Regions from separate parts of the Dyadobacter sp. 676 genome, predicted to be linked through region 3. Evidence: riboswitches for the same ligand, from Rfam matches in the RefSeq annotation. Region 3 holds a riboswitch; each other region holds the start of a gene.
What was found. A riboswitch is a leader RNA that binds a small molecule or an ion and turns the genes downstream of it on or off. The one in region 3 is predicted to bind cobalamin.
Positions count from the first base shown of each region.

Region 1: another riboswitch for cobalamin. It lies ahead of ABV298_RS05675 (hypothetical protein); the one in region 3 lies ahead of metE (5-methyltetrahydropteroyltriglutamate--homocysteine S-methyltransferase).
Region 2: another riboswitch for cobalamin. It lies ahead of ABV298_RS12405 (TonB-dependent receptor); the one in region 3 lies ahead of metE (5-methyltetrahydropteroyltriglutamate--homocysteine S-methyltransferase).

Region 1 covers NZ_CP159289.1:1,233,250-1,241,129, forward strand. The annotation lists gene ABV298_RS05670 (cobyrinate a,c-diamide synthase) at 1-1,162, opposite strand, end outside; cobalamin riboswitch at 1,478-1,688, opposite strand; cobalamin riboswitch at 1,763-2,022, shown strand; gene ABV298_RS05675 (hypothetical protein) at 2,126-2,908, shown strand; gene ABV298_RS05680 (TonB-dependent receptor) at 2,799-4,943, shown strand; gene ABV298_RS05685 (SusD/RagB family nutrient-binding outer membrane lipoprotein) at 4,994-6,478, opposite strand; gene ABV298_RS05690 (SusC/RagA family TonB-linked outer membrane protein) at 6,490-7,880, opposite strand, start outside.
Region 2 covers NZ_CP159289.1:2,774,475-2,782,354, forward strand. The annotation lists gene prfA (peptide chain release factor 1) at 39-1,112, shown strand; gene ABV298_RS12390 (DUF255 domain-containing protein) at 1,151-1,711, opposite strand; gene ABV298_RS12395 (glyoxalase superfamily protein) at 1,794-2,156, shown strand; gene ABV298_RS12400 (DMT family transporter) at 2,153-3,079, opposite strand; cobalamin riboswitch at 3,138-3,339, shown strand; gene ABV298_RS12405 (TonB-dependent receptor) at 3,436-5,310, shown strand; gene ABV298_RS12410 (DUF5074 domain-containing protein) at 5,321-6,400, shown strand; gene ABV298_RS12415 (tetratricopeptide repeat protein) at 6,543-7,283, opposite strand; gene ABV298_RS12420 (DEAD/DEAH box helicase) at 7,352-7,880, opposite strand, start outside.
Region 3 covers NZ_CP159289.1:4,302,392-4,310,271, reverse strand. The annotation lists gene ABV298_RS19350 (carbamoyltransferase) at 1-1,376, opposite strand, end outside; gene ABV298_RS19345 (acyl-CoA thioesterase) at 1,707-2,090, opposite strand; gene metE (5-methyltetrahydropteroyltriglutamate--homocysteine S-methyltransferase) at 2,283-4,604, opposite strand; cobalamin riboswitch at 4,824-5,051, opposite strand; gene ABV298_RS19335 (glucosamine-6-phosphate deaminase) at 5,226-5,957, opposite strand; gene fumC (class II fumarate hydratase) at 6,108-7,508, shown strand; gene ABV298_RS19325 (hypothetical protein) at 7,533-7,880, shown strand, end outside.

The sequences.
Region 1 (7,880 bases), 3.1 Mb from region 3:
CGTGACCGCCGATTTCCAGTCCGCTCCAATACATTGTCCGATAGCCCAGCGTCATTTTCGCTCCCTGTAAAGTAGTTTCACAATCGAGCACGCCCGCCATCTCCAAAATGCTTCCGGAATCCGTCTCTATCGATTTTCCCAGATACATCATTCCGCCGCATTCGGCATAGGTCAGCCCCCCGTTTTCGCAATAATCACGAATGCTTGCGCGCATCGACCGGTTTTCCGACAGCCGTTCCGCGAACAGCTCGGGATAACCGCCGGGCAAATACAGCAGGTCGGTCGGGGGCAATGCGACGTCTTTCAGCGGACTGACCCAGCTTATTTTCCCGAATGCCTTCAAAACCTCCACATTCTGATGATACAAAAAGGTAAAAGCGTCGTCGCGCGCAACCGTTATGCGCAGGTTCGGAGATTTGCCATAAGACAGCCCCGAGTGCGCCGGAGGCCATACAACGTCCTGGCTTTCAAAACAATGACCAAAACACGCAATTTGCAGCAAGCGATCGATATCGATCGTTCGGGGGATCATTTCCGCCAGCCCTTCGATAATCTGTTCATAGTCCGTTCCGGCAGAGATATGCAGGCCCAAATGCCTTGATGGAATGTATAACGCCTCATTTTTGGGCAAATACCCCAAAGCTTCCACGCCTGCATCCGCGCATGCGTCCTGCAAAAACCGATAATGCGATCCGGTATTTACAAAATTGAAAATCACTCCAACGACCCGTATCCTGGCGTCGAAATTCTTCAAACCGTAAATCAGCGGTGCCGCCGAATAAGCCATCGACTGCGCATTGATTACCAGCACCACCGGGATATCGAGCAAAGCCGCTATTTCGGCACTGCTTCCGCGCATTTTATCGGCTCCGTCGAAAAGCCCCATCACGCCCTCGGCCACACTCACGTCCGTTCGCGACGCGTAATGCCGATACACCTCACGCACGTGGGCGTCCGAGGCCATGAACGTATCCAGGTTCAGGGAGGGCCGCCCCGCCGCTGCCGAATGGTGAATGGTATCGATATAATCCGGCCCGCATTTGAACGGCTGTACCGCCAGCCCGCGATTCCGTAATGCACGCAAAAGGCCCAAAGTCAGGGTTGTCTTGCCCGAACTGCTCGAAGGCGCTGAAATGAGAAAGCTGGATTTCGGGTTGTTCACAATGTGGTTGTATTTCAGATACTTACTCTTTTCAGGCTAAACCCTTACTATTTCCGATTATGGCAAAAACAAACGCTCAAAACCAGCCAAACGCTTCCCGGCCGGCCAATAACCGGGGCTCCGAAACATCATCCACAGCAGTCACGGCCCTCCCGGCAGCAGGGCATTCGGAATATCAGAATTTGAGATGCGCCGACCGGTCGAACGAAATAATCGGCAGAAAAACAGAAAGGCATTCCCGGGCATTAATACACCCGGTAATCGGGCGAAAACCCGACGAATATCCAAATCAGACCCTGCTTCATACCGCGAAAGCATTGTCAACAAGGAAGGGACAGGTGTTCTGGCTTGGGATAATTTTGAATGACTGAATGATTGAATGACCGAATATTTTATTCAGTCATTCAATCATTCAAAATTATCACCCTCACAGTTGCGCGACAGCTCGTGATTTTCACCAAATGGGTGATTCCGACGATTCCCCTGGACTGCATCGATATGCAATACCCTTTCCTGTTGGAGAAGTATGTTAAAGAACTTTTTCTGGCGTAAAGTTAGGTAATTCGCCTGTTTTTTGTGTTTATCTCCATCAAAAAACCATAGCTTTGCGCATTCATCGGTTCGCGCCGCCGGCGCGATTAAAAGGGAATCCGGTGCAAATCCGGAGCAGTACCCGCTGCTGTAAGTTCACCATATCAAGATCCTGGCTGATGCCACTGGAACACGAATGAGCGAATGTGTGAATGAGTGAATATTTTCAATAGCGAAACATTCACTCATTGTCTCATTCACTCATTACTTCCGGGAAGGCCCAGCGATCTGAACAAGCCAGAAGACCTGCCGTTGAATGATCCGGTTTTGCTTTCGGGAAGAAAGGCAAGAGGAAACGGCAGGCTGCATGGCGGCCACGCTACTCCCTGCATTCTCCCCATAAGTTATTTTTTAATTTATGTGGAAATCTAAATGATTCATTATCTGCTCCTTGATTCGCTGCTCCTGGGTGTGCAGCATTCCTTCGAACCCGACCATATGGCTGCGGTTTCCGTCCTGGCGACGGAAGAGAACAAAAGCCCCGCGCAACGCTGGAAGCTCATCTGGCGATCGTCGCACTGGGCGTTAGGACATTCATTTACGCTGATTTTATTTGCCGTTCTCGTCCTGTTGCTTAAATCCACTTTATCGCTGCGGGTCGCCGATCAGGTCGAGTTGGTGGTAGGGCCGCTCATGATATGGCTGGGCTTGCTGGCCATCCGCAGGAACTTCAGGAAGGACGCCGCCGCCGGTCAGGAAGGCCGACGGGTAAGCCGTTCATTCTGGGTCGGGATGGTGCATGGCCTCGCTGGTACGGGCGGGGCATGTGCGGTGGCGCTTACCCTCGCCGCGCGCGACGCCGTGACGGCCATATGGATTATTGTCCTGCAAAGCGTAGGTATTATCCTGTCCATGTCGGCTTACGGCTACTTTTTCGCATTTTCCATCGGCCGTTTTGCCGGCAAACGCGAACGTTTCCCGACGATCGTCAACTACCTCGTGGGCATATTTTCGATCCTGATCGGGGCAATAACTCTTTATGAATCTTCCGATTTTAGTAATGCAGACCCAATTTTATCAGATTCCCCGCATTCCGCTCGCCGGAATGCTGCTTTCCCTCACGGCATTTTCTACGGCATTGGCCCAGGAAAACAACGCCGATTCGTCGGGCCGCAAATTGCTCGACCCGGTCGTGGTTACCGCGACACGTTTTGAAACCAGAAAAGAAAAGATAGCGCAGAAGCTCGACCTCGTTTCCCGGGAAGATATTGAAATGACACCCTCCGCCGATCTGACAGACATCGTGCGGAAGACGGCGGCGGTGGACGTCATTCAATATCCAAATCTTTCGTCCGGCATCGGTATCCGGGGCTTCCGGCCCCAGTTTTCGGGACTGAACCAGCGGACGCTGCTCCTGATAGACGGCCGTCCCGCCGGCGCTACGAACCTGTCTCAGATCAACCTGAATGGTATCGACCACATCGAGGTGCTGAAAGGCCCGGCATCGTCGCTCTATGGCTCACAGGCGATGGGCGGCGTGATTAATGTCGTCACGCAACGCTCCAAAGGTGCGCCGGGAGGTAATGCTTTTGTGGAATACGGTAGTTTTAAAACGTTGCAGGCCGGCGTCAATACGGGCGGAAACATCACTTCCAAACTCGATTACGATTTGAGTTTCAGCTATCTCGAAAGATCGAAGGATTACAAAATCGGGAAGGACAACTGGCTTCGGAATGCATTTGGCTACAAACACGCAACCAAAAACTACAACGACCGCCCCGCCGTCGAAACCGACGAAACCAGCGGCGACGGCACGCGAAGGCCTTTTACAAAACTGCATTACTTTTCAGGCACGTTGCGGCTTGGTTATCAGATCAACGACCACTGGCGTGTGGATGTGCGCGGGGAACAGTTCCAGGCCAGGGACGTGGAATCGCCGGGAGAACTGTCGTCGGGGAGCACGGAAGCCAGCACCAAGGACGTCGACCGGCAGTCATTGGACGTTTCGATCAGCGGACGGATCGGTCGGCATAGCCCGGGCGTGAAGGTTTATGCCGCGGAAGAAAATACGGCTAATTACACACAGAATGTGTCCGGCAAACCGGTGGTGCCGTTCCGTTCCGCGCAGGGGCATAATGCATGGAAAGGTATTCAGGTAAAGGATGTCTGGAAAGTGGGCCGGCATTCGGTGATACTGGGTTACGATTACCTCGACGCATCCACGGACAGCCGCCGCTGGAACAACGACACTACCGAGCGCGCACCTACCCAGCCCCGGTACGCCCTCATTTCGAGCGCATTCTTCGGACAGGCGTTGCTGAATGCGGGTAAACTGACACTGCAACCGGGTATTCGTCTGGATCACATTACATTCGACGTCCGCGAAACACCGTTGTTACCCACCTATAAGGCGGGCCGGAAAACAACGCCATTCGCAAGCCCCAGTCTCGGCATTACTTACGCGCTTATGCCTTCGCTACGCGTGAAAGCTAATATCGGCCGCGCGTTCGTTACAACCGATGCATATAGCGTAGCCGGTTACAACGAAATCCGCGATTCCAGGGGCCGTATTGCCGTCACCGCCGGTAATCCCGATCTGAAAAACGAAAGCAGCCTGAGCTGGGACCTGGGTCTGGATTTGAACAAACCGCAATCCGGGCTCGCAGCTAATGTGACGTTTTATACCACCAAAGTCGACAACCGCATAGCCAAGATCATCAAAACCGTGAACGAGCCTTTGGGGAATGGGGATATAATCACTTCCAGGGCCACATTCGTGAATGCGGCCGATGCGGAAATCTGCGGCATCGAAACCGAGATTTCCTACGATTTCGGGGCGAAGAGCGATTACCGCTATTCTTTAAAAGCATTCTGGAACGGCAATTCCATAATTAAAGCCAGGGAGCTCATCGTCGGTACCGACGCCTCCGAGGTTCGTCGTGATATACAGAATGTCGCCCGCAATACTTTCAATTTCGGACTGGCCTACGACAATTTGAAGTGGCTGCAACTGCGCCTTTCCGGCAGGGCGATCGGGACAAGAAAAGATATCGATTATACCGATCCGGCCAATCCTGAAATCGAATATCCGCAGTACATGGTGCTTGACTTCGTTGCCCAGTTCAAAATTACGGGCGGTCACACCATTGCCCTGAAACTAAACAATGTCACGGACGAAAATTACTACGAAAAACGGGGCTACAATCTGTCCGGAAGGGCATTATCGGTTCGGTATATGAAGCGTTTCTAACAAATTACCCCAATCGGTTTTACCAACCGATTGGGGTAATTTGTTATCAATCAGTACTTATCCCACCAATTCTTCACGCCCTTGCTATTCCTCCCTCCCAGCTTCTCGAGCGCCGTCCGGTAATGCGTACCGTTGAGCGATGCTTCTACGAGCGGGTAGCTCATACGCCGGGAGACGTCCGTTACGTCGGGGTCGAGGGACCCGTCGGCGGGAAGGGCGAAGATGGCCTTGCCGGTATTAGGGTCCCTGAAATCGAGGCGGAGGCGTTCCAGCCAGCCCTGGATGCCCTGGGTGTACATTCCTATCCATTTCTGGGAGCCGACGCAGTCCTTCCATTTCGCGGTATTGTAGGGCACTTTTTTGAGGTAGGCGGCAATGTTTTCTTCGCGCACGCCCGCAAAGCGCATGGACGCAGCGATACCTTCCTGATAATACTGTGCGGCAGTGCCGGTGAGCCCCACTTTCAGGTCGCGGGCCAGGATTTCGGCGAGCATGAATTTTACTTCCGCCAGATCGAGCCAGATAGTCGGGGCCGTTGCACCGACGGCATAGTTGGCAGGCAAGCTCACGAGGGTCGGATCGCCATTAGAGCTGGCATCGCCGCTTTCCAGCCCGTATGCTTCGCCCACATAGTTGCCGGAATTCAACAGCGGCTGGGCAAATACAGGCAGCCTCGGATCGTCATATTGTTTGAGGTAATCGATAAACGGCTTCGACATTGAGAAATCGACCCGTATCTTGAATGCCTGGTTCATCGGGTTGTTGTTGGGCGGCGAAGGAAGCCAACGGAACAGCGCGCTTTGCTCCTGTGTAGCGATAATACCTCCGTTGGCCGGATCAAGCGCTTTTTTGATGGCGTCCGCTGCTTCGGCAGGCTTCACGTCCGCCATTCGCAATGCAATGCGGAGCCGGAGCGAGTTGGCAAAACGTTTCCAGGCATTCACATCGCCGCCGTATAGCGCATCGCCGGTAAGGTAGCTGGGTTCGGATGCGTTCAACAGCTTTACCTGCTCGTCCAAAGTGGCCAGTAAACCCGCATATACCTCTTCGCCGGTGTTATAAACGGGCGTAACATCATCGGCATTCAGCGCCTCGGTGTACGGAATAGGCCCTCCGTAAATGTCGGTCAGAAAATGGTAGGTGTAAGCCTTCACGATCTCCGCAATGGCGATCCGGTTTTTGTAGCCGGGCCATCGCGACTCCCTTTCTATCTTTTGCGCTTCCTGCAACTCGTTGAGCACGTCGGTGTAAAAGGTGTTCCACATGATCTGGTTGGTGCTCTCCCTGATCTGGTAGCGGCTTTCGTCGGAATAGTAGGTCGAGGACCAGTATTGCGCGTAATACATCCCGAACCGGCCGTTGTTCCACTCGTCGCTGATATTGGTGGAGAAGTTGAATTGCGCGTTGGTCAGCAGCTGTGCCGAGGTGGCATGTTCCGCGCGGTTGGGGTCTTTGTTCATTTCCTCGAAGCCATCGGTGCAGGCCATCGCCGAAGTCAGCAGCAATGCAATGGTTATTTTCCTGAAATTTTTCATAGCTGTTTTCATTAAAATCCAAAAGAAACATTCACGCCCATAGAGCGAACAGACGGCAATGCTCCACCTTCGAGCCCTTGCCAGTTGGTGATAGAATTGGTAATAGCCGTAGGGTCGACATGCTGGGAATTCGACTTCATAAGCCACAGGTTCCGGCCTACGAGCGATACCCGTACTTTGCTGAAAGGCGTTTTGGAAATCCAGCCGGCGGGAAGGTTATACCCGAAACTGATCTCGCGTAAATAAATATAGCTCGCGTCGATCACGTCGATAGCGTTGATATTGTAGCCACCGTTTCCATTGCTGCTGAAATGGTCGCGGGCATCGATCACCACGTCGTTGGGTGTGCCGTCTTCCTTCACACCTTCCGCGATGATACCGTCCTCGCGAATGCTGCCTTCGGCGGTTTCTTCGAGGATACCTGTTTCACGACCGAACATCTGCGTGGTGGAGAAAAAGCTGCCGCTCTTCTGAAAATCGATTAACGCAGATAAATTAAAGCCTTTGTAACGGAAAGCATTGATCAACCCGCCCGTAAACGAAGGCAGTACCGAGCCGAGCACTTTCTGTTCGTCCGAACGCAGGTAAACCCCGTCCTCATTCACTACTTTCTGCCCTTTTTCATTGTATACAAAATCGTAACCTACAATGGAACCGAACGACTCTCCCTCCCGCGCTTCCAGCTGCACGGCGAACGGCGCACTGGCCAGTACCATCGTTTTCTGGTCGGCCGTCAGGCGAACGATCCTGTTTTTGTTCTTCGCCCAGTTGAGCGTTACATCCCACCTGAAATCCTCACCCGAAACCGGCGATGCGTTCAGGCTGATTTCAATGCCTTTGTTTTCCAGCAGGCCGGCATTAATGTATTTAAAGGTAGCACCCGTAGCAGCCGAGCGGCTGAGCGGGATGATCTGGTTTCTGGTACGACGGTTGTAATACGACACATTCACTCCCAGCCTATTATCAAACACCTTCATTTCGGTACCGAATTCATACTCCGAAGTAATCTCCGGTTTCAGGTCCGGGTTGGGCAACGTATTGGGCACCGACACCCGCGAGTCGGTGCCGAATGGCTGGTAAAGCTGGTAGGAAAGAACCGTGTTGTAAGGGTCGGTGTCGTTACCTACCTGCGCGAGCGCCGCGCGGAGTTTCAGAAAATTCAGCCAGTTGGCATCGATAAGCCCCGACGCGATCCACGACACGGAGCCCGAAGGATAAAAATAGGAGTTATGCTTCACAGGCAATGTCGACGACCAGTCGTTACGCGCACCGAGATCCAGGAACAATATGTCTTTATAACCCAATGAAGAGGCCGCAAATACCGAATTAATGCGCTTTTTACTCTTCAAATCCGTAATATCCGGCCTGCCCATCGAAGCCTCCAGACTGAACACATCCGAAC
Region 2 (7,880 bases), 1.5 Mb from region 3:
GTGCCCCGAATGCGTCGTGCCAAAGATATTCAATAAAGATGATCGATAAATTAGAAGCTATAAAAGAACGGTTTGAAGAGGTTTCCCAGCAAATCATACAGCCGGAAGTTGTCTCTGATTCCGCGCGTTATTCCAAGATCAGCAAGGAATATAAAGACCTGGGCAAGATCGTGGAGCACTACGCGCTCTATCAGAAATTGCAAAAGGACATCGCCGGCACCAAAGAACTTATAGCGACTGAAAAAGACGAAGATCTTCGTGAAATGGCCAAAGAGGAGCTCGACGAGCTCGTTCCGAAGCTGGAAGAACTGGAACAGACCATCAAGGAATTGCTTATCCCCAAAGATCCGAACGACAGCCGCAATATTATCCTCGAAATCCGGGGCGGTACGGGCGGCGACGAGGCCGCGATATTCGCCGGCGACCTTTTCCGCATGTACCAGCGTTTCTTTGAAAAAATGGGCTGGCGGTCATCGGTAATGGACTATACCGAAGGTACCAACGGCGGTTACAAGGAGATCATTTGTAAAGTCGAGGGAGAGGATGTGTATGGCAAAATGAAGTTCGAATCGGGCGTGCATCGTGTGCAGCGCGTACCTGCTACCGAATCGCAGGGCCGCATCCATACATCGGCTGCTTCTGTGGCCGTACTGCCGGAGGCCGAGGAGGTGGATGTACAGATCAACATGAACGATATTCGTATCGATACTTTTCAATCGTCCGGCGCGGGTGGGCAATCGGTTAACACCACTTATTCGGCGGTTCGCTTGACCCATATTCCTTCCGGGCTTGTGGTAAGCTGCCAGGATGAACGTTCACAGCTCAAAAACAAGGAACGCGCATTGAGTGTTCTTCGCTCGCGCTTGTACGAAATCGAATTGAAAAAACACAACGACGCAATTTCGTCGCAACGTAAGTCGATGGTGGGCAGCGGCGACCGGTCCGACAAAATCCGGACTTACAATTACCCGCAAAGCCGCATTACCGATCACCGCATTGGTTACACCGTCTATAACCTTCCGGCTGTAATGGAAGGCGATATTGCCGAATTGATCGAGAAACTGCGCATTGCCGAAAACGCGGAGAGGATGCAGGAAGGGGAAGTCGTTTAAGCTTTGCCCCCGCATAGCCGATACAAGCGTTCCGCTATCTATTTCGAAGGATACAAGGTTCCGTAAGTCTTCACCTTATAGCTTTCGAAATCCTGCTTTTTGTGGTAGTCTTCTCCAAAAAAGGTGATAATCTGGTGAAACTCCTTTGCCTTCAGATAACCCGGAAGCGGCTGGATCATATTGAAATGATCGTCCAGAAAAACGGTCGTGGGGTAGCTCGGCTGGTTATTGGTTAATGCCAATGCGATCTCGTTGATACCGCGGCCACCCTGTGCAAGATATTTGAACTGCTTGTCTCCCAGTTTGATCGTCTCCTTCTGCTCGGCATCGAGCTTCACGGCGTAATACTTTCGGTTGATATAATCGGTTACAGCCTTGTCCCTGAACGTTTCACGATCCATTACCTTGCACCAGCCGCACCAATCCGTATAGACGTCGATGAGCACCTTGCGCGGTTCTTTCTGGATCTTCGCGAACGCCTCCTCGATGGTTAGCCATTGAATGCCTTCGGCCGGCTTTTTACCGGTATCGGCCTTGAAACCGGCCAGAAACACCAGCATTACCGGAAATATTAACAGCGATGACAGGAGTCGTTTCATGGCATTTTTCTAGATTTCATTTTGTAAACAAATCTGATATACAAATTGTTGCCAGCCCCTTTCACCTCCAAACAGCATCCCCATGGAAGCCAGCAAAATCATCCCAATTTTACGCATTTTTGACGAAACCAAAGCACGCGAGTTTTACATCGACTGGCTGGGCTTCCAGATAGACTGGGAGCACCGGTACTCCGACGATGCGCCACTTTACATGCAGGTTTCGCGCGGCGGCCTGACGCTCCATCTCTCGGAGCATCACGGAGACAGCACTCCCGGTGCGAAAATATTTGTCGAATGCACCGGTGTACGGGCTTTTCATAAAGAGCTGAACAACAAGCAATACAAATACAACCGTCCCGGCCTCGAACACGAACCCTGGGGCGCTCTTTCGGTAACGGTAATCGACCCTTTTATGAACCGGCTGGCATTCAACGAACGGCTTTAAGCGCTTTTGGTTTTGGCAAACGATACCAGGATCCCGCCCGCGATGATCAGCAACATGCCCGTCAGCATCGACAGCGACGGGATCGCTTCACCCATCAGAAAGCCTATCAGCACAGAAAAAAGAATATTGGAATAGCCCACAGCGGCCACGCGCCCGGCTTTGTCGTAGGTAAAAGACTGCGTCAGCATTTTCTGGCCCAGCAATGCAGTCAATCCCAAAGCCAGGAAACCCAGCCACTGCCAGGTATTCTCCGGCCATTTGAATGTCCCGATCAGAAAGTCCAGATGTTCCATTGGATAATAGGTCCCGGCTACCATCGACAAAACAGGCATTACAATACCACTAAGCATGAATGACAGAATAATGGCGCGCGTATCGTACACCACGCCCAGTTGCCGGATCGAGAGATAGGAAACCGCCGTCAGCAATGCATTGCCCAAACCGAGTGCGTTGTCCCGCAACGACGAAGAAAGATCCGGCCGGAATACAAACAAAATGCCCGTGAACCCCACAAAGATCGCCATCCATTCCTTGGAATTCAGCGTTTCACCAATGAGCAGCCAGGAAAAAAGCGCGAGAAATATGGGATAGGTGTATTGATAGGTCGATGCGCGTCCGAGACCCAGCGTCTGGATCGCGTAAAAAAGCATATAAAGCGATAAAGTACCAACTATGCCTCTGAAAACGAGCAGCCCGAGCTTGCCTCCCTCCTGCTTCAGCGGCCGTTGCCATATACTGCTGATGATGAAAACCACCCCGACGATGTTCCTGAAAAACACCAGTTCCACAATGTGGAATTCCCTGCCGAGCCATTTTGAGATCGCCGAGGTGAGCGAAAAGAAAAATGCCGCGCCCAGCATGAGGTAAATGCCTTTCAGGGGCGACGGGTTCGGGGAATTTTCAGCAGGAGTGGCCAAAAGCATTCAGAATTTGGCGCAAAGATAGCGGTTATCGCAAAGAACCGAAAGTCGGAGGAAATGTCTAACTTTGCGCCCGCTTGGTGCCATATGCTGCTTCTGTTCAGCAATTAGGCTTAAAAGGGAATTCCGCGCGAACCGGAAGCTGTCCCCGCAACTGTTAGTCTGCCCAAACGTGCCCGCACTCCATGCCACTGTTTCAAAAACGGGAAGGCGCCGGACACGAACGACGAGCCAGGAGACCTGCCAGAGCATTTGATCGGACCGTTTTCGGAGGAAAGACAGAAGATCGCCGCCAATCGCAGTGAAACAGGGTGCTAACCAACCGGAGATTTCTGATTAAACCAGTATTATGGGCAAGCGTGGCTTTCGCATCGCCCGCTCATGCGCAAACCGACTCCATCGCACTCGAAACAGTGACCGTCAGGGGCTTTGTACCGGAACGTTTCATGAGTGGCCTCAAAATCCAGGCGATCGATTCGGCGATGCTCGCGCAGGCGCGTTTCCAGAACATCAGCGACGTACTTTCGACATTTACGCCTATCGCTTTTAAAAATTACGGTCCGGGGCAACTGGGTACTGCTTCATTCAGAGGCACGTCCGCGAATCATACGGCAGTTCTCTGGAATGGGCTGAATATTAATGCTCCCACACTTGGCCAAACCGATTTTTCCACTATCCCTGTGGCGGGTTTCGACAGGCTTTCCGTTCAATTCGGGTCGGCCGCGAGCATTGTAGGGTCCGATGCGGTCGGAGGAAGCATCCTGCTGGGCAGTGATGTACCCAAAAGCCCTTTTCACATATCCATCGGAAGGCAGGAAGAGAGTTTTGACAATCGCCAGACCCGGGCGGATATTCGCTACGTAACGGTTTTAAACAGGCAATGGTCGTTTTCGGGAAAAACGGCGGTTTACGACGGCCGGATGAACAACAATTACCGGAATCCCGTGCGAAAGGGTTACCTGCTTTTGCCTACCGAGACTTTCCAGAAAGGCATTGTACAGGATTTATTCCTGCAAGCTAAAAACGACCGGGAAATTTCTGCGCACGTGTGGCTCACGGATAACAAACTAACCTTAACGCCCGACGACGAACAGGGCCGGGAAATGACGCGCACGACAGCCTATCGCACCATGCTTCGCTATCGGGTGCGCTCGCTCACATTACGAACAGCATGGGTACGCGACATAATCGACTATGCCAAGGGCGACCTTTCACAACCCGATCATTCCGTAACGGATAAAATCGCCACGCGGATCGAGAATGACTTTTCGTTGCGCCCGGGAGCTAAGCCCAATCCGTTGTCCATCAAAACCGGGAGCGAATGGACGCACTATCGCTCGCGCGTGCCCGGCTATGTGTACTCGCCCGTGGCTGAAAACCGGACAGACGTTTTTTTGCTTACCCGCTGGCAGCCTGCCTCCCGAATCACGGTTTCCGTCAATCTCCGGCAAGGATTTGTTACCGGATTTAACCCGCCATTCACGCCGTCCGCCGGTGTGGAGCATCGTTTGATCCGGAAAAAACTTTATAATCTCTCCCTGAAAGGTTCATACGGGCGCAGCTACCGCGTCCCTACTCTGAACGAACGCCACTGGAAAGGCCTCGGTAACCCGGATATCCGCCCGGAAACGGGATGGAATAAAGAAATTGGAATAGAACAAACATTGAAATCCACGTCGGGAAGCACATGGCGGGCTTCGGTGACTCTTTACCATAACCGCGTTAAGGACTGGACCTACTGGAATCCGTCCAGAAGTTACCGTGTCGAAAACCTGCAACAGATCCTGGCCCGCGGGGTCGAACTGCAAACGAATTACCTGCATACAACGGAGCTCCGGCAAGCCGGGGTGGATGCCGGTTATGCATTTAACCGGAGCAGCCAGGAAAAGGCTTACGATAATTACTCCGAAGAAATCGTTGGCAAGCAGCTTGTTTTTGTGCCGGAGCATACGGCCTATGTCAATGCATTTTTTCAGCATAAATCCACCCGCATTACCGGACAGTTCCAGGCAGCCAGCCGACGTTACACAACATTCGATAATTCACAGTTTCTCGATGGCTATGGTTTGGTAAATCTCCTGGCCGAAACAACCATCTCCCTTGGTAAGGTAAGGGGCCGCATACAGGGACAGATCCGCAATCTGACCAACACGTTTTATTTAAATGTCAGAAATAATGCGATGCCGGGAAGAAGTTTTGCATTAAGTTTAACTTTTAGTTACGATTCTCAATAAATCAATGAAAATGAAAAAACAGTTAGCCAGTTCATTAGCAGTAGTTTTTACAGCCCTGGGAGCATGGTCGTGCGACCAGAGTGACCCGGCTCCGAAAGGGGATTTCGTGAGTGGTGTTTTTGTAATGAATGAAGGTAATTTCCTGCAAAATAACGGCGCTATCTCCTTTTTTCCCCGTGAAAACAACACCGCCAACGCCGACATTTTCGCCGCAGTCAATGGAAAAGCGCTGAATGGCGGGGTGCAGGACTATACGGCGTCGGGAGAACAAGGCATCATCCTGGTCGACAATTCCTCGGCGGGCCAGGACAAAGTACAGTTCGTTAACCGGTATACTTTCAAAGACGAAGGAGTCATCGGAGCGCCCGACATCGAGAATCCCCGGGAAGTTGTAATCGCCGGCAGAAAAGCATATGTGTCGTGCTGGGGCACCAACGCCGACTACAAATACAGCACCGGTTATATTGCGGTGATCGATATAAATACAAAAAAGGTGACCAAGAAAATCGACATCGCGAAAGGACCAGAAAACCTGGTTCTGAGCAATGGAAAACTGTTTGTAGGTACCACTACCTTTACCAACGGCAACATTCTTACGGTTATCAACACGAACACCGATGAAATCGCCCAGTCGATCCCTATGGAAGGGGTAGTTACGCCGATAGGCATCGACGCAAACGGCAAATTATGGATCAATGCGGGGATCAAAGCCGTACGGCTGAATCCTGAGTCGCTTACGTCCGAAGCCACTTTGGCGATCGGGACCGACGCCACCAAAGTGCCGGGTTCCTTCACAATGAGTTCCGACCTCAAAACAGTCTTCTTTGTATTGACACAATACGACGCCAATTTCAACCCGTCGGGTAAAACCTACAAATTCGGTATTACCGATTCTCAGGTGGACCTCAGCAAGCCCTTTATCGGCCGTTATTTTACAGGCTTGACAATCGATCCGTCTCAAGGCCTGCTTTACGCAGCCGTGACGCCGTCCCAGGCGCAGTCGGGCTATGCGATACGTTATCGCGTCGATGGAAACCTGGTCGATTCGGTGAAAGTCGGTATCGCCCCAACAGGATTTTTCTTTCAATAAGGGTTAATACGCCACGTCAAAGGTGGGATATCAGCGTAGCCGAAGCCTGATGGCGACATGCCACGGGTCCTGGCTACGCTGATATTGCTCAAACAAAAAAAGTCTCCCAAACGGAAGACTTTGCAATCCCGGAAGAATACGTTTACTTGAAAAATCCCTGGGGATCGGGCATTTTGGCTTTCAGAAGCTCCACAAAGTCGAGATTCAGCTGGCTGAAATCAAGGACCCGGCCTTTGTGCAGGTGCTCCCAGGATTTATCAAGCTCATCGAGGTTGTAATGCAGCAGCGCCAGGTTGTATTGGCCCAATGCATAAGTCGAATCAAGCGCGACAGCGCGTTTGAGCACCTCGCTTGCCTCTTCCAGTTCCTCCTTACGGCTTGTGATCGCGTACAATTTGAGCTGTACGGTCGACAAATCCACCAGCAGCGGCACATTGTCGCCCTGCAAGCTGACTCCTTTGCTCAGCATTCTTTTGGCGTCCACCCAGTTTTCGCGTTGGTAAGACACAACACCAAGCCCCCAGTAGGCCTCCACGTTTTTGTCATTCAGGAGTTGGGCAAGGTTAAAACGGTAGCAGGCGGTGTCCAGAGAACCTTCCTGCAAATATTCCCACGCGCGGGTGGCGAAGAAGCTGCTTGCTTCCGCCCGCGTCGAGAACGATTTGTCACAATCACTCAGGAATTTAATCTCTTCATCAATCTGCTCCGATGTCTTACTCACTTCCCCGAAGAGCGGGGTAATCCGCCTTTCATTCAAATTGAGAGGCTTTTTAGGGGCTACGTTTGTATCTGTGCTTGTACCCGCGCTTGCCAGATGCGTGTTTTGAGCAAGGCTCATTACAGGTATCAGGAGGGCAAGCCAAATTACAACAGATTCTTTCATAATTGACTTTAATAGAAGAACAGGTTTCTATTGTCCAAGTTAAACGGTTTTATTGGAATTGTATTGCATTACCTGCGTTTACTTCTTCCGCCCGTTGGCCTGCGCCCCTTACCGGTATTCCCCGGCGACCGCTTCGCAGGCGGCGGTGCCTGCCACTTTTTCTCATGAAATGCACCCTTGAATGTCGGATCTTCCTTGCGGCGCTGGTTGTCGATCTCGCGCAACATATCCTGCCGCTCCTGGAATGGTGTTTCCGTAATAGTTACTTCATCCGGAAACCTGGCTCTCGGGATTTCCATACGGATCATTGCTTCGATCTTCCGGATATGGTATTCGTCGGCAATCGTCATAAATGTGATTGCGCTGCCCACATTGTTGGCCCGGCCGGTCCGCCCGATCCGGTGCACATAGTCTTCATAGATAAGCGGTACATCGAAATTGATCACGTGGCTCACCTCGGTAATATCGATCCCCCGCGCCACTACGTCCGTAGCGACCATCACCCTTATTTGCCCTTCTCTGAATGCCTCCATCGCATTGATACGGGTATTCTGGCCCTTATTGGCGTGGATCACCCGTAGTTGCGCCTCCGGGACC
Region 3 (7,880 bases):
TTGATTTTGAGGTTCAGTTTTTTCTGCATTTCGGCATTGCGCGGATCGCCCAGAATGCTGCGGCCTCCCAATGCGCGCGGCCCGAATTCCATTCGGCCCTGCACCCAGCCCACCACATTGCCTTCCGACAGCACCCGGGCAGTCTCCCGGGCCAGGTCCTTGAAATTTTCGTAGTAGGTATAAACGGCTTTGTACTTCTTGGCTGTCAGCGCTACGTCGAGATCGGAGAACGTCGGGCCGAGGTATGACCCGCGCATGGCGTCGGCCTTCCAGGTAACCTTTCTTTCCTGCCCGAAATAAATATGATAAGCGGCCTGGGCGGCACCCAATGCGCCGCCCGCGTCGCCGGCAGCCGGCTGAATGAAGATGTCTTTGAAAATATTGGCCTTTTGCAGCTTACCGTTTGATACGCAGTTCAATGCGACACCACCCGCCATACAAAGGTAATCCGCGCCGGTAAGACGTTTCGCTTCTTTGGCCATCCTCACCACCGCCTCCTCGGTAATATTCTGAATGGCGAGGCCGAGATTACAATGCACCGCTTCGAGCGCATCTTCCGGCCGGCGGGTTTTGAAACCGAACAGCGCCTCCCATTTGTGCTCGTTGACCATTTTCAGGCCGGTAGCATAGTCGAAATACTCCTGGTTGAGCCACACCGACCCGTCCTCTTTCAGATCGATGAGTTCTTTCAAAATAATATCCTCATAACGTTTGATATCCGGCGAAGATGGATTACCGTACGGCGCAAGGCCCATCAGCTTGTATTCCCCGGAGTTCACCCGGAAACCCAGGAAGTAGGTGAATGCCGAATACAGCAACCCGAGCGAATGCGGAAAGCGAAGTTCTTTGAGGATACTGATATCCTTTCCTTCACCCAGACAGATCGACGCCGTAGCCCATTCCCCCACGCCATCGATGGTCAGAATAGCCGATTTTTCAAATGGGGAAGGGTAGTATGCGCTGGCGGCATGCGAGAGGTGGTGCTCAGGAAAGAGCATTTTCACCTTTTTCTTCTTCTTATCGTAGCCCAGTTTTTCAAGCTCCTCGTTGATGAGCCTTTTCAGGAACATCTTTTCTTTGATCCACACGGGCATCGCCGTCAAAAACGAGCGTACGCCTTTGGGGGCAAATGCATAATAAGTCTCGAGCAATCTTTCAAATTTCAGAAGCGGCTTGTCGTAAAAAACGATTGCATCGAGCTCGTTGATGGACAATCCGCCGTATTCGAGGCAAAAGGCAACCGCGTTGGAGGGAAAACCGGGGTCATGCTTTTTACGAGTGAAACGTTCTTCCTGTGCTGCGGCGACAATTTCGCCATTATCTATAAGAGCCGCGGCCGAATCATGATAGAAAGCCGAGATACCTAAAATTTTCATTAAAGCGTGATTAGAATAATGTGTACAGTTTTGTCCTACACCGTCCAAAAGGCGTGCAAGATAAGCATTTTGAACAAGGCTGCAACCCGCCGCAGGACGTTGATTGCCTTCATAATGTTATTAAGCGGTTCGGAATCAACCAAATAAAGAGCGACGGTAACGAAATGTTAATAGTTTCAATGATGCCTTTAATTCTAATTCGCTAATTCTGAACCACTTCGAATGTGCCCCTAATTTACTACAACAAGTGGTGCCGTATGATAAATTATGCAATCTCATGAGCATAGCGTCGGGCTCCCCGTTCGCCGACGTGGCAGCCAAATGACAACGCTACAAAATTCTGGTAGGCTTATGATGCTCATCGAGCGCCACAAATGTAAAAATTCCGGTCACCGCTTTTTCACGGCTCTCTTCATACATTTTCTCGACAAAAATGTCGACCCGGACTTTCATGCTGGTATTCCCAACCGTTTCAACCCGGCCAACAAGCTCGATAATGGTCCCCGCAGGAATGGGATGTGTGAAATCGATACGGTCGGAAGAAACCGTTACGCACCGCAATCTTGAAAACCGCGTGGCGGCAATGAAAGCGACCTCGTCCATCATCGACAGGGCGGTACCACCGAATAAAGTATCGTAATGGTTGGTGTTATTAGGGAAAACAGTTTTAAAAACGCGTGTTTCCGAGGCGGTGATTTTTTCTTCGAGTGTCAAAATAAATGCTTTAATGTATTGATAACAGGAGTGCGGTTCGATGTGGTCAGGGGTGTCAAGGATAGTCGGGAGTGGTCAGGGGTAGTCATTTATTGTCAGGTATGGTCAGATAATAGTCAGGTATTTTCACCTCTGACGACACTTGACAACACCTGACAATAAATGACCACACCAGCCCACAAACGACCGTCGCTATCCCGCGACTTCGACCGATTCGCGCAGCAAGTTAGCCGCGGAAATCATGTTACGCAAAGCCGCTTCGGTTTCCGGCCATTTGCGGGTCTTCAGACCACAATCCGGATTCACCCACAAATTGCGGGCAGGGATTACCTTCAACGCTTTTTCCAGCAGGAAAACCATCTCGTCGACTGTCGGCACGCGGGGCGAATGAATGTCGTACACACCCGGCCCGATTTCGTTCGGATAATTGAATTGCGCAAAAGCGTCGAGCAGTTCCATTTGCGAACGCGACGTTTCGATGGTAATTACGTCGGCGTCCATGGCCGCGATGGAGTCGATAATGTCGTTGAATTCGGAATAGCACATGTGCGTGTGGATCTGCGTCTGGTCGGCCACGCCCGCGGCGCTCAGGCGGAACGCGTCCACCGCCCATTTCAGGTAGCTCTTCCATGCATGTTTCCGCAATGGTAACCCTTCGCGAATGGCCGGCTCATCGATCTGGATCACTTTGATTCCCGCCTTTTCGAGATCCACCACCTCGTCGCGGATCGCGAGCGCGATCTGAAATGTGGTGTCTTTTCTCGGCTGGTCATCCCGCACAAACGACCATTGCAGGATCGTTACCGGGCCCGTAAGCATGCCTTTCACCAATTTCGTGGAGTTGGCCTGCGCGAACGACGACCATTTCACCGTCATAGGCTCCACGCGCTCGACGTCGCCGTAAATGATCGGCGGCTTCACGCACCGGCTACCGTAGCTCTGCACCCAGCCGTTTTGGGTAAAAACAAAACCCGAGAGCTGCTCGCCGAAATATTCCACCATATCATTCCGCTCGAACTCGCCATGTACGAGCACGTCGATGCCCAACTCTTCCTGCCAGCGCAGCGAATCCACGATTTCCGCCCGAATGCGGGCCTCGTACTCATCCAAAGTCAATGCTCCTTTCTTGAACTGCGCACGGAGCTGCCTCACCTCGTCGGTTTGGGGGAATGAGCCGATCGTCGTGGAAGGGAACAAGGGCAGTTTGAGTTTTTCCAATTGAATGGCCTGCCGGAAGGCGAATGTATTCTGTCGGTTAAAATCCGATTCACGCACTTCGCTAACCCGTGCTTTTACAGCTGGCTTGTGGATCAACGCTGATGTTCTACGGCTTTCGATGGCTTTTTGGTTATCCAGAAATGCGCTGTCATTCGAATAATCGGTCCCGGCGAGCCTCGCCAATGTCGTTACCTCTGCCAGTTTCTGTTTGGCAAACGCCATCCAGTTTTTGATTTCGGGCGTGAGCACCGCTTCGTTCCTTTCCAGGTCCAGGTCATAAGGGCTATGGAGCAGCGACGAGGAAGGTGCGACCCAGATCCGATCCTCTCCCAGTACATTCGCTGCCGTTTGAATCCATTCCAGCGACTTTCGGTAGTCGTTTTTCCAGATATTCCGGCCGTCGACCACCCCTAATGAAAGTTTTTGGGTTGATGCCGTGAATACTTCATCCACCAGGATTTGCGACAAGGTCTCCGCACCGCGCGTAAGGTCGATATGCAATGCGTCCACCGGCAATACGGTAGCGATGCTCAGGTTATCTTCCAGCGGCCCGAAATAGGTTGTTACCAGAATGCGCAGCTTCGGAAGCGTCTCCCGGATCTGGTTATAAGCGCTCAGGAATGCGAGTTTTTCCTTTTCATTCAAATCCAGCACGAGCCCTGGCTCGTCGAGCTGCACCCATTCGGCACCTCTCGCTGCGAGTTCTTTTAATATGGATATATAAACAGGTAGAAGACTGTCCAGCAAGTCGATCCGCTCAAAACCGCCCTCCTTTTCTTTGCCTAAAAGCAAATAGGTAACTGGCCCAAGCAGCACCGGTTTGGTGAGAATGCCTTTTTGCAATGCATCCTCGAATTCCAGCAGCACCTTTTCGGAGTACCGCTTGAACTTCTGGTCTTTCACAAACTCGGGAACAAGGTAATGGTAGTTGGTGTCGAACCATTTCGTCATTTCCATCGCGTTGATATCCAGCCCGTTTTTCTGGTAACCACGGGCCATGGCGAAATAAAGGTCTAGCTCCTTATTGGATTTCCCGTCGAGCAGCTGGTGGTACCGCCCGGGAATCGCGCCTACCATCAGCGACGTATCGAGGACGTGGTCGTACAGCGAAAAATCGTTGGAAGGAATAAGGCCAATGCCCGCATGCTGCTGCGTTTCCCAATTCTGATGGCGGATTTTGCGCGCGACTTTCTGCAATGCATCGCGGTCGATCGCGCCGGCCCAGTACTGTTCGTTGGCCTTTTTGAGTTCGCGAAGGCTTCCCACGCGCGGGTAGCCCAGGTTGTGTGACAACATAACTTTTTGTGTTTAAAGAGTTAATAAAAACCCTGTGAAAACACCCTCCCATCCCGGCAAACGCCTGTTGCGAACGCTGACCGGTACTTCATTCCATGGCGGTAACACACGGCTACCCTGCGAAACGAACAGATACAGTTCCCCCGAACCGGCCGGGAGCCTGTGGTACGCTATAAAATGTGGTAAATCAATGCTTGACTACACTCCACCCGTGAGAGGGAAGCCATTGAGGGTGATGGCAAGTCTCCTGGCTCGTATCATTTCTACCGCCCTTCTCGAAGCGCCGGGACGCTGCAATGGGACGCGAGGGTAAAAACGGGTCCTGAAAACATCAGGACGGATACTTACAGTAGCACGACTGCCCGTGAATTGCACACGGTTCCTTTTTGTTTTGCTTGATTTTGGCTGAGGGATCCAAAAGCAAAAACCACCACCCCGATTGACGGGCGTTCACAAAGAACTGCGTCAAATTTAGGCGGAATGCATATTGCGCAGGAAAGCGCACCTTGATTTAAGTGAAGTGGAGAAAAATTACTGGTTGCGTTAGGATAAAATATCTAAATCAGGCTTGAAATGCTGGCCGGAAAAGTGATTTCGCAAACCCGGATTTAGGGAAATATGTTACGAAATCAACTCCGCAGCATCCGCATCCAAAATAAACTCCGCGTTCAAATGATTCTGCAAAACCGTTGCTGGAAAATCTTTGGAAACGGGGAATGCCAATGCCCGCTGGATAACCGGTGCCTTTGCAGCGCCGGAAGCCAACAGAATGGCCGAACGCGCTTCCAGAATGTGGCGGATACCGACGGTAATGCCGCGTGTGAGGCTGGTCGGCTGTTTGAAATACTTCTGCCCTACCTCGACGGTCACCGGATCGAGCTCCGAAATGTGGGCGTAAGTATCCCAGGGTGTGCCGGGCTCGTTGAGGGCGAGGTGGCCGTTCATGCCTACGCCTAATATAATAAGGTCGAGGCCTCCGAGGCTCTCGACGATTTTATTGATACGGTCGCATTCGGCTTGCGGATCGAAGGCTTTGCCGTCGAAGAAGACGATCTGGTCCGGGCGCAGACCGACAGGTTTCAGGAAATCGCGGTCGAGGAGGTCGCGGCAACTGCCATCGTTGCCGGCGCCGAGGCCAATCCATTCGTCGAGGCCGACGAAAATGCATTTCGAAAAGTCGACACGCCCCTTCTGATTCGCGGCTACCAATGCATCGAACATACCTTTCGGACTACTACCCGACGGGAAGCAAATAACCGATTCGGGCTTGTGGTTCATCAGATCGATTACTCGCTCGGCAGCGGCGGAGCTCATCAGTGCGTAATCGGGGTAAATGCTGATTTTAGGTATCATGAAAAGCGGAGTTTAGGATCTCGGTGCGTCAATCTAAACATTCTTTTTTTCAGACATGAACATTTATCCATAAAAAACTCCAGAAACTGCAAACCCGATCCTAACTTTACCGCGCATTGTTCATTTTACATTATCATTCTACGTCAAATAATGGAATACCGTATAGAAAAAGACACGATGGGCGAAGTGCAGGTCCCTGCCCATGTATACTGGGGCGCCCAGACACAACGCTCGATCCAGAACTTTCCTATCGCACAGGATATCAATAAAATGCCGAAGGAGATCATCAAGGCCTTCGCATACCTGAAAAAAGCCGCCGCTATTACCAACTTTGAAGCGGGTGTCCTTCCCAAAGAAAAAAGCGATCTGATCGGACAGGTCTGCGATGAGGTCCTTGCCGGCCAGCTCGATGACCAGTTCCCGTTGGTAGTATGGCAAACCGGCTCGGGAACGCAATCGAATATGAACTGCAACGAGGTAATTGCCTATCGCGGGCACGTGCTGCAAGGCGGTCAGCTTACCGACAAAACCAAGTTTTTGCACCCGAACGACGACGTGAACAAGTCGCAGTCGTCGAACGACACCTATCCAACGGCCATGCACATTGCGGCTTACAAAATCCTGGTGGACGTGACCATTCCGGGTATTACGAAGTTGCGCGATACTTTGAAAGCGAAAGCCGAAGCCTTTAAAAATGTCGTTAAAATCGGGCGTACGCACTTTATGGACGCTACGCCGCTCACTTTGGGACAAGAGTTTTCCGGCTACGTATCCCAGCTCGATCACGGCCTGAGGGCGATCAACAACTCGCTGGCGCACCTTTCGGAGCTGGCACTGGGCGGTACCGCGGTCGGAACGGGCATTAACACCCCTCCGGGATATTCCGAAAACGTCGCGCGCCACATTGCCGCGCTTACCGGCCTGCCATTCATCACCGCCGAAAACAAATTCGAAGCGCTCGCGGCGCACGACGCGATCGTGGAGGCGCATGGTGCATTGAAAACCGTGGCGGTGAGCCTGATGAAGATCGGTAACGACATCCGTATGCTGTCGTCGGGCCCGCGCTCGGGCATTGGCGAAATCCATATCCCTGATAATGAGCCGGGTAGTTCCATCATGCCGGGTAAAGTGAACCCTACCCAATGCGAAGCCATGACCATGGTAGCGGCACAGGTAATGGGTAACGACGTCGCGATCAGCATCGGCGGCTCCAATGGCCATTTCGAGCTGAACGTATTCAAACCGCTGATGGCTTACAACTTCCTGCATTCGGCCCGTCTGATCGGCGATGTGTGCGTGTCGTTCAACGACAATTGCGCGGTAGGTATCGAGCCATTGCACGAGAATATCAAAAAGCACGTGAACAACTCATTGATGCTCGTCACTGCCCTGAACACGAAAATCGGTTACTATAAAGCCGCCGAAATCGCGCAGACCGCTCACAAGAACGGCTCAACGCTCAAAGAAACGGCTGTGGCGCTGGGTTACCTCACGCCGGAGGAGTTCGATGCGTGGGTAAAACCGGAGGATATGGTGGGTGAAATCAAATAATTGATACGCTGAACATACTCGCAAATGCCCCGCCAAAGCGTGGGGCATTTGCTTTTAGCCTTAAAGAAGATGGATATCCGTCATGAACTGCTGGCCGATCCTCACCAGTCAAAGTGGAAGGCCACGAAAGTCGCCGAATACGCCTGCACTTCCCCCGAAGCATTCAGGGAACTGATGCATTGCTTCGAGTCGGACGAGTACCGTCTGGCGCAAAGGGCGGCTTACAGCGTGAGTATCGCCACCGATTTGCAGCCCGGGCTGATCGGGCCCTACATCGGTGTGCTGATCGGCCAGTTGAAGCGGACCGACGTGCACGATGCCATTATCCGCAACAGCGCCCGCATTTTGCAGGACGTCGCCATTCCAGACGAA